DNA from 3 places in the Sinomonas halotolerans genome. Region 3 is predicted to be linked to each of the others. Evidence: riboswitches for the same ligand, from Rfam matches in the RefSeq annotation. Region 3 holds a riboswitch; each other region holds the start of a gene.
What was found. A riboswitch is a leader RNA that binds a small molecule or an ion and turns the genes downstream of it on or off. The one in region 3 is predicted to bind S-adenosylmethionine.

Region 1: another riboswitch for S-adenosylmethionine. It lies ahead of ABCQ75_RS05350 (flavin reductase family protein); the one in region 3 lies ahead of ABCQ75_RS13105 (DUF1737 domain-containing protein).
Region 2: another riboswitch for S-adenosylmethionine. It lies ahead of sfnG (dimethylsulfone monooxygenase SfnG); the one in region 3 lies ahead of ABCQ75_RS13105 (DUF1737 domain-containing protein).

Annotation. Positions count from the first base shown of each region.
Region 1 is NZ_JBDFRB010000003.1:260,831-264,017, forward strand. Features, by position in the region: gene ABCQ75_RS05340 (aliphatic sulfonate ABC transporter substrate-binding protein) at 1-182, opposite strand, end outside; gene ABCQ75_RS05345 (ABC transporter ATP-binding protein) at 261-1,112, opposite strand; SAM riboswitch class I at 1,118-1,216, opposite strand; SAM riboswitch class IV at 1,383-1,494, shown strand; gene ABCQ75_RS05350 (flavin reductase family protein) at 1,531-2,013, shown strand; gene ABCQ75_RS05355 (oxygenase MpaB family protein) at 2,087-2,998, shown strand; gene ABCQ75_RS05360 (DUF503 domain-containing protein) at 3,154-3,187, shown strand, end outside.
Region 2 is NZ_JBDFRB010000003.1:245,392-248,578, forward strand. Features, by position in the region: gene ABCQ75_RS05280 (O-acetylhomoserine aminocarboxypropyltransferase/cysteine synthase family protein) at 1-642, opposite strand, end outside; gene sfnG (dimethylsulfone monooxygenase SfnG) at 642-1,841, opposite strand; SAM riboswitch class I at 1,896-1,996, opposite strand; gene ABCQ75_RS05290 (glycoside hydrolase family 125 protein) at 2,622-3,187, opposite strand, start outside.
Region 3 is NZ_JBDFRB010000013.1:37,267-40,453, forward strand. Features, by position in the region: gene ABCQ75_RS13095 (O-succinylhomoserine sulfhydrylase) at 1-706, opposite strand, end outside; gene ABCQ75_RS13100 (rhodanese-like domain-containing protein) at 760-1,170, opposite strand; gene ABCQ75_RS13105 (DUF1737 domain-containing protein) at 1,167-1,481, opposite strand; SAM riboswitch class IV at 1,490-1,600, opposite strand; gene ABCQ75_RS13110 (glutaminase) at 1,686-2,645, opposite strand; gene ABCQ75_RS13115 (PucR family transcriptional regulator) at 2,642-3,187, opposite strand, start outside.

The DNA of each region.
Region 1 (3,187 bases), on a different contig from region 3:
AGGCTCAGCGGGTTGTAGGTGGCCCAGTCGATGTTCAGGGCGCCGTCCTTTCCACCTGCGGCGGTTGCGGCGGCCTCGCCGCCAGCGCCTTCGCCGGCGCACGCGGTCAGGCCGAGGGCGAGGGCGCCGAGGCCGAGGCCGAGGACGGAGCGGCGGGTGGAGGACGGGTTCAGGGCAGGCATGGATGACCTCTTCTACGGAGTTTCGTGGGGGTGGAATGCGCGGGTCCGCCCGCTTCGCGGCGGTGGCCCGGCAGGGAGTCAGTGATGGTGGGTGTCGACGCCGAGCGTCGTCAGGAGGGTGCGGCGCAGACCGACGAGGGCCGCATCGTCGCGGTCGCGCGGACGGGCGCCCGGGACCTCGAGGACGTGCTTGACCCTCGCCCCGGGAATTCCGTGGTCGGAGCCGAGGACCACCACACGGTCGGCGAGTTGGAGGGCCTCGTCCACGTCGTGTGTCACGAGGAGCACCGTGGTCGGCTCGGCCTCGTGGACGCGCAGGAGGAGGTCCTGCATCTTCATCCGGGTGAGTGCGTCGAGTGCGCCGAACGGCTCGTCGAGCAGCAGGACGCCGGGCCTGCGGGCGAGGGCGCGCGCCAGAGAGGCCCGCTGCGCCATTCCGCCGGAGATCTCGGCCGGCCTGTATCCGGCGCAGTGGTCGAGCCCCACGAGGTGGAGGAGCCTCTCGACCGAGGCCTGCCCCTCGCGCCTGTCCGTGGTGCGGGGAAGGCCGAGGGCCACGTTCTCCTGGACGCTGAGCCACGGGGCGAGACGGGGCTCCTGGAAGCCCACAGCGCAGCGCTCCGAGATTCCCGTGCTCGGCGTGCCGTCCACGAGCAGCTCGCCCTCGGCGGGTGTGTCCAGGCCGGCGGCGATGCGAAGGAGGGTCGATTTCCCCGAGCCGCTCGGGCCGAGGAGCGCGACGATCTCGCCGGGGACGAGCGTGAGGTGGACGTCCCGCAGGACCCGTGTGACGGCGTCGTGCGCGCCCTTTTCGGCGCGAGAGCCGCGGCGCGCGGCGAAGGCCTGGCCCACCGCACGGAACTCGAGGGACGCCGCGCGCGTGGTGCCGGCGCGCGGAGCGGAAAGGGTCGCGACAGCGGAAGAACTCATGTGCATCTCCATCGGTCCTGGCTGAAGCACCTGTGGCCCGCGCAAAGGGGCCATGGTTGCTGCGGCGTCATTGAGCCAGATCTCTCGGCCGCTCGGGATGGTTCACCCCACTGTGGCCCACGGTCCGCGGTCAGACCAAACCGATGCGTGCGCGTGCGTAACAATCCGCTCCCGACTCCCGCAACGCTTCGCGGAATGTTTCGCCGATTGTTGCGACGCACTTCGGCGCGGTGGACTCTTCCCTGCCGGGTTTCCTACTCTGGAGTGCAGGATCAAGAGTCCCGGCGCAAAGCTCTGGCTGGCCGGGCGGCAACCCTCTCCCGTAGTGGGGTGCCCCAGATGAGGATCCGGCCGCGGTGGCCATCCGCGGCAAGTACGGCGCCCGCACGTGGGCGTCCGGCTACTGCTGGAGGAGCGCATGACCGTGACATCCCTGGATCTCGTGAGCGGCGCGGAGCTCCGCCGCGCCATGGGGCACTGGGCCACGGGCATCGCTGTCATCACCACAGCGGACGGCGGCACCCGGGCGGGCCTCGTGAGCAACTCGTTCACGTCGATCAGCCTGCACCCGCCGCTCGTCTCGTGGGCGGTGGACAAGAAGTCCACGTCATTCGAGGTGTGGAACCGGACCGACAACTACGCCGTGCACATCCTGTCCGAGTCCCGCCGGGACCTCGTGCAGCGGTTCGTGGCGAAGGGGACGGACAAGTTCGCGGGACTGGCCTGGGAGCCCGGCGTGCTGGGCTCGCCGATCGTTGCCGACGACGTCCCGCGCCTCGAGTGTCGCCTCTGGCAGCGGGTGGACGCGGGGGACCACGTCATCCTCATCGGCGAGGTGGTCAGCGTCTCGGATGCGGACGGCTTCGTCCCCCTGACCAACCACGTGTACTGGGCAAAGTAGCTCTCGCCTTCGGGCTGCGGGCCGCCGGGGCCCGACTCCCCACACCGGAGGGGTCCCGGCGTAGCCTCAAGATGTGCCTTTCGATGTGCTCGCGCCTCTGGGTTCCCGCCTGCGGCTGACGTTCCTCGGCCAGCCCACGGGGGTCCCCGCGTGGGAGACCGCCCTCGAGGACGGCGACGACGCGGGCTTCTTCGCGCCCGACTCCGCCGTCTGGGCCGTCCACGGCCGCATGGCCACGATCCCGGGCGGCATCCGTGCGCTCCTCACCCAGACGCTGCATCCGGGCGTCCTCGCGGGAGTGGTGGAGCACTCCGACTACCGCCGCGACCCGCTTGCGCGCCTCGCGGGCACGATCCGGTGGATCTTCACCGTCACGTACGGCGACATGGCAGCCGCGCGGCGCGCGTGCGCGTGGGTGAGAGGCCGGCATCGGCCCGTCGAGGGCGAGTACGTCTCCGCCCGTGGCGCCTACGAGCACTATTCCGCCAATGACCCCGTGCTCGCCGCGTGGGTGCACCTGGCGTTCACCGACGCGTTCCTGCGCACCTACGAGGCCTTCGTGGGGCCGGTGCCCGGCGGCGCGGACAGGTACGTCGCCGAATGGGCCGTGGCCGGGGAGCTCATGGGAGTCGCCGACCCGCCGCGCTCCGATGCCGCCCTCCGCGCGCGGCTGGAGGCGTACGACGCCGACGGGCAGCTCGGGGGCGGGCCCCGGGTGGAGGAGGTGGTCGCCTTCCTCAGACGCCCGCCGCTGGATCCGATGCTGCGGCCCGGCTACGCCATCCTGTTCAACGCGGTCCTCGAGTCGATGCCCGCGCGGCATCTGGCCCTCCTCGGGCTGCAGCGCCCGCATCTGGGCCCGGTCCCGCTCCCGGTGCGGGCCGCCGCGAAGGCGACGCTCGCCGTCGTCGGCCGGGCCCTGGACCCGATGCTGCCCGCCGAGGCCGCAGCCCGCCGCCGCCTGGCCAGGCTCGGGGCGCTCTGACGCGGGGTCACCTCCCGGGGACGCGGGGTCACCTCCCGAGGACGCGGGGTCAGCTCCCGGGGACGCGGGGTCAGCTCCCGGGGACGCGGGGTCAGCTCCCGGGGACGCGGGGCCAAGGAGTGACCGCGGGCCGCCGGGACGGGGAGAATGGCCCCATGTGGATCGCGTGGATCGAGTTCGACCTCCTGC
Region 2 (3,187 bases), on a different contig from region 3:
GTGCCCGCCGAGGAACTTCGTCGCGGAGTGGATGACGATGTCCGCGCCGTGCTCGATCGGCCGGAAGAGGTACGGCGGCGTCAGCGTGGAGTCCACGACGAGCGGGACACCGTGGCCATGGGCGACAGCGGCGAGGCCGGCCACGTCGGCGATGTCACCGGAGGGGTTCGCGACCACCTCGGTGTAGACGGCCTTCGTGTTCTCGCGCAGGGCCGCGGCGAAGTCCGCCGGATCGGTCGAGTCCACGAAGGTCGTCTCGACGCCGAAGCGGCGCAGCGTCACGTCAAGCTGGGTGATCGTGCCACCGTACAGCTTCGAAGACGCGACGATGTGGTCCCCGGCCTGGGTCAGCGCGGCGAACGTGATGAACTCCGCCGCCATGCCTGAGCTCGTCGCGACCGCGCCGAGGCCGCCCTCGAGGGACGCGATGCGCTCCTCGAAGGCCGCGACGGTCGGGTTGCCGATGCGCGAGTAGATGTTGCCGTACTTCTGCAGCGCGAAGAGGTTGGCGGCGTCGTCCGTGTCCTTGAACACGAACGACGTCGACTGGTAGATCGGCACCGCACGCGCGCCGTGCTCCGCGTCCGGCGTGCCGCCGGCGTGCAGGGCGCGCGTGCGGAAGCCGAACTGGCGCTCCGCCATCAGCGCACGCCCGCGGTCTCGAGGCCAGAGGCCGAGGAGGGAACGGTGATGGGAAGGAGGTCCGTGTTGAGCTCGGTGCCGTTCTTGCGGGCCAGGTCCGCCTCGAGCTCGCGCACGATCGGCAGGACCTCGCGGCCGAACTGCTCGACCTCCTCCTGGAAGTGCAGGTAGCCCGTGAGGAACAGGTTCACGCCGATCTTCTTGTACTCGACGATCCGCGTGGCGATCTGCTCCGGGGTGCCGATGAGCTTGGTGCGGAAGCCGTCGTTGTACTGCACGAGGTCCTCGAACGTGGAGTCCTCCCACATGCCCTTGCCGTCCTTGGTGGACTGGCCGGCCTCCTTGACGGCGGCGGCGAAGCCCTCGACGGCGGGCTTGTGGGCCTTGGCGATGATCTCGCGCAGAGTGTCCTGCGCCTCCTTCTCCGTGTCGCGGGCGATCACGAAGCCGTTGAGGCCGAAGCGCGGGGCCTGGGGGGCCTTGCGGCCGTCCTGGGCCGCGGCCAGCACCCCGCGGATGTTGTCCTTGAACGGCTCGAGGTCGCGGCCGTTGGAGAAGTACCAGTCCGCGGTGCGGCCTGCGGCGGCCTGCGCGGCGGTCGAGTTGCCGCCGAAGAAGATCTCGGGGTGCGCGCGGCCGGGGATGTCGAGCGGGGCCGGGTTCAGGGTGAAGTCCTTGATGTTGTAGTACTTCCCGGACTGGGAGTAGCCCTGCTGCGTCCAGAGGCCGCGGAGGGCATTGATGAACTCCTCGGTGCGGACGTAGCGCTCGTCGTGCTCGAGCCATTCGAGGCCGAAGTTCACGAACTCGTCCTTGAGCCAGCCGGAGACGATGTTCACCGCGGCGCGGCCGCCGGAGAGGTGGTCCGCCGTGATGATGAACTTCGCCAGGACGCCGGGGTGCCACATGCCCGGGTGCACGGCCGAGATGACCTTGAGCCGCTCGGTGGCGCCGAGGAGCGCGAGGCTGAACGAGGTGGCCTCGTGCTGCTTGTCCGCGCCGTAGCTCGCGGCGTAGCGGGTCTGGGTCAGGGCGTACTCGAAGCCCGCGTCCTCCGCGATGCGGGCGAGCTTCCTGTTGTACTCGAACTCCCAGTTGGTGCGCTGTTCGATGGTCGAGACGACGAGGCCGCCCGAGACGTTCGGCACCCAGTAGGCGAACTTGAGGGGGGTCTCGACGTCGATCGTGTGGTCGGTCATGGCTGCGCTCCTTCATGCGGGCGCGACGTGCAGCGCGGGCCGGGGCCTGGACGCTCACCATCGCTTCTGGCGGTAGCACCCTTCGGCCCGCAGGGGCGGGGCCGGGGTTGCTGCGGCGTCACAGATCCAGATCTCTCAGCCGCTCGGGATGGTCAGTGAGATTCTCCCGAGAGCGGGTGTAACGATGCAAATTATTTCGTCACACTCGCGTCATGTCCGCCGTCACCGAATAAGGTTCGACGGCGCGCGTCCGGTCCGCGGTCTGGCTTCGGCGACGGCGGCGGGTCGCCGGCGCTCGCAGCCAGGCGTGGCCACCTCTCACCCATCGCGTGGCCATGTCTTGATCCACGCGTGGCCACCTCTCGCCGAACGCGTGGCCATATTTGGATCCACGCGTGGCCACCTCTCGCGCTCGCCACCGGAGGCGCCCGCGAGCGCAACCTGGATCGCACTCTGCACTTTCGGACGGGTCGGCCTGTCTCAGGCATGCGTCCATGGCGTGCGGACCCGAGGAGCGCTGAAGGGAATGACTGTCAACCTCGCGCCCGTGTCCTTCCGCCGCCCGAAGTGGCCACGGGTTGCGTGGAAGGTGGCCACGGGTTGCGTGGAAGGTGGCCACGGGTGGGGCGGGAGGTGGCCACGGGTTGCGTGGAAGGTGGCCACGGGTGGGGCGGGAGGTGGCCACGGGTTGCGTGGAAGGTGGCCACGGGTGGGGCGGAAAGTGGCCACGGGTGGGGCGGAAAGTGGCCACGCGTTCGGTGGGAGGTGGCCACGCGCTGGCTAGCGGGCGGGCTGCGGGCGGAGGTCCTCCGAGGCGAGGACCGCGGCGAGCGCAGCCCCGGGCCACCCGAACCAGTCCCGTGAGAGCCACGCGCCCGTCTCCGGGTCTGCGGTCTCCGGGAGCATGCCGTCCTCGGACACCAGCTCTCCGAGAGTGGCGAGGACCCGCTCCTGGCGGCTGGAGTCCCCGATGGTGCGCGCGTACAGGAGCTCCTGCACGAGCCCGAGCGCCCACACCCCTGCGGTGTGCACGGACCCGAGCCCGCCGAGCCGGCCGGCCACCGTGAAGGGGCCGTCGGGGTTGAAGGCGGTCTCCATCGTGGACCGCCAGGCAGGATCGTCCGCCGCGCAGAAGCCCCAAGCGGCCGCGAGCGGGGCCGGGAGGTCGTTGGCATCCGCGTAGAGCCGGTACTGCCCGGTTCCGTCGGTCTCGTACGCGTAGGCGGGGCCCGCCGGCCCGTCCACGAGGAACAGCTCCTTGGTCCGCTTGCGCACCTGCTGGGCACGCTGCGCGAGCTCCGCGCCGTCGAGCCCCATCTCGTCCGCGACCGTGCTCAGGCGCGTGA
Region 3 (3,187 bases):
CCGGCCCGTCGATGAACTCCTTGGGCCCGAGCACGGCGCCGCCGAGGACGCGCCCCTGCCCGTCGATGTGCTTGGTGCCCGAGTACACGACCACGTCCGCGCCGAAGTCGAGGCTCTTCTGCAGCAGCGGGGTGGCGAAGACATTGTCGACGACGACCGTCGCACCCGCCGCATGGGCCAGGTCCGCGACCGCGCGGATGTCCACGATCTCCTGCATCGGGTTGGACGGGGACTCGAAGAACACCGCCGTGGTAGGGACCGAGAGCGCCTCGGCCCACTGGTCCAGGTCCGGCCCGTCGACGAACACGGTCTCCACGCCCCAGCGCGGCAGGATCTCGTTTAGGATCACGAAGCACGAGCCGAACAGGCTCCGCGCCGCGACCACCCGGTCGCCGGCGGCGAGCAGCGCGGCGAGGGCCGTGAACACGGCGGACATCCCGGAGGCGGTGGCGAAGCACGCCTCGGCGCCCTCGATGAGGCGCAGCCGCTCCTGGAAGGTCGCGACGGACGGATTGCCGTACCGGGAGTAGACGAAGCGCTCGTCCTCGCCGGTGAAGGCGCGTTCGGCGGCCTCCGCGGACTCGTAGACGAACCCGGAGTTGAGGAACACCGCCTCGGAGGTCTCGTGGAAATCGGTGCGGAGGAGCCCTCCGCGCACGGCCTGGGTGTCCTGCCCCCAGCCGGCGGCGTCGATGCTGAAGTTCACTTGATCCTGACTGTCCTGCTCGTGGTCTTGCTCAGGGGCCTGCGGCCCCGTGCCTACTCCTGGCCCAGATTGGTGGGCAGCCCGCGGTTCTTCCACCCGTTCACAGTCCTCCGGCCGTCCGGGCCGGGGTGGCCCTCGAAGCCCTCGAGGAGGTTGTAGGCGGTGAACCCGAGGTTGGCCGCGACCTCGGCGGCCGCGGCGGAACGGGCCCCGGAGCGGCACAGGAAGATGAGGTCCGTGGAACCCGGCTCGGGGGCCTGGAGCTGGAGCTCCATGAGGAAGTCAGGGTTGGGGATCCCGCCGGCGAACACCCACGGGATGAAGAGGGGGTCGTTGTCCACGGAATGCGTGTCCGGGATGCCGATGTGGGCCCATTCCTCCTCGGTGCGCACGTCCACGAGCACGGCCCCGTCCTTGAGGCGCTGCCACGCCTGCTCCGGCGTGAGGTCGCCCGCGTAGCTCATGCGTGGCCCTCGCCCTCGTACTCGAGGCCCTCGACCGCGGAGGCCACGGCGGCGTCCGCGCGCGCGACCGCGTGCGGGAGGATCACGGCCTGCGCCACGATCACCTCGGAGCCGTTGAACGTGGCGGCGGGGGAGCCATGCAGGACGTAGCCTTCCGAGAGCGCCTGGGAGATGCGGGCACAGAACTCGCGCGTGTCCGGGCCCGTCAGGAGCCGGTACGCGAGCTTCTCCTCGCCGGGCGTGGAGGGGGCTGCCGGATCGTTGAGCGGGGTGTGCTCCGTGCCGGGCTGAGCGGTCGCGGTGTCAGTCATGGCGGGCTCCTTCGGGCTTGCTATCGAACGATCGAATGCCGAGTACTCACCTGAGGCACCCCGCCGCACGGAGGGTTGCCGGCCAGCAAGTCAGGGCTTCCGCGCTGGCACTCGTTACTCTCGGTCGAACGTAGCACGGGGCGCCGGGGCCAGCCATGGGAGCGCAGTAACGATTGGCAATACGCGGATGGGCAGGGAGGGACCTCAGAAGATGGACCAGCCGGTCCTCTCTGCGAGCTCCGCGAGGGCCGCGGCCCCGGCGATCGAATTCCCGTGCGCGTCGAGCCGCGGGCTCCACACGCAGACCGCGCAGACCCCCGGCACGATCGCGAGGATCCCGCCGCCCACGCCGCTCTTGCTCGGCAGCCCGACCCGGTAGGCGAACTCGCCCGCGGCGTCGTACATCCCGCAGGTGAGCATGACGGCGCCGAGCCGCTTCGCGACCGCGGGCGAGACGACCCGCCCGCCCGGCCCCACGCCGTCGTCCGCGAGGAACAGCCCCGCCCGGGCGACATCGGCGCAGGACATCTCGACCGAGCACTGGCGCACGTAGTGGTGCACGACGGCGTCCGCCGGGTTCCGCAGGTTGCCCAGGTCCGCGAGGAGGTGCGCGAGGGCGAGGTTGCGCCCGCTGCGGGCCAGCTCCGCGGCGAACGCGTCCTCGTTGACTGCGCCCCGGCCCGAGGGGGCGGCCAGGAGCCGGAGCACCTCGCCGCTCGCATCGCCGACGGCGTCGATGAGGTGGTCCGTGACGACGAGAGCGCCGGCATTGATGAAGGGGTTCCGGGGGATGCCCCGCTCGGCCTCGAGCTGCACGAGCGAATTGAAGGCCGTGCCGGAGGGCTCGCGGTGCACGCGGGACCAGAGGCCGCTGCCGCCGTCGTGCCCGAGCGCGAGGGCGAGGGAGAAGACCTTGGAGATGCTCTGGACCGAGAAGGGGACGGCGGCGTCCCCGGCCTCGAAGACCTCCCCCGAGGCCATGGCCACCGCGATGCCGAAGCGGGTGTGGTCGACCTCGGCAAGGTGCGGGATGGACCCGGGGACGGAGCCGAGGGCGCGTGTGGGCCGGTGCGCACGCACGAGGTCCTCGAGGAGGGCGCCGAGGCCGGGCCGTCCGGGGTCCGCCGTGCTGCGCGGGCGGGGCGGAACGGCGGTGGCCGTCACGAGCCCCCTCCCCTGAGCGCTCCGCGGGACCACAGGCCGAGGTGGAGCTGGGCGATGGCAGCGTGCGCGGGGTTGCCGAAGTCCAGGCGCGTGAGGCGCTCGGCCTTGGCCACCCGGTAGTAGACGGTGTTGCGGTGCACGCCCATGGCCCGGGCGCACGCGGCCACGTCCGCCGACGCCCCGAAGTACCCGGACAGCGTCCCGGCGAGCTCCGGGTCCCCGGTGAGGAGGTCCGTGAGGGCCCGGTGCCTGAAGCCCGAGGTGGCGAAGGCCGAGACGGCCTCGTGCAGGAGGACGTCCGTCTCGACGTCGTCGATCGCCGCGACCTGCGCGCCGGCACCCCGCAGGAGGGAGTCCATGACGGCCTCGGCCTCGGCGAGGGAGGCGTGCAGCGCGGTGAGGCTCGGGACGATCCGGCCGACGGCGACGAACGCCGTGACGCCCAAGTGCCTCTTCGCGTCGGCGGCCACGAGGCTCCCGAGGGAGCGCAGCGCGGCGGTGTCGGTGCGCGCGGCGAGGGCCGGGAGGACAGCCGCGGTGCG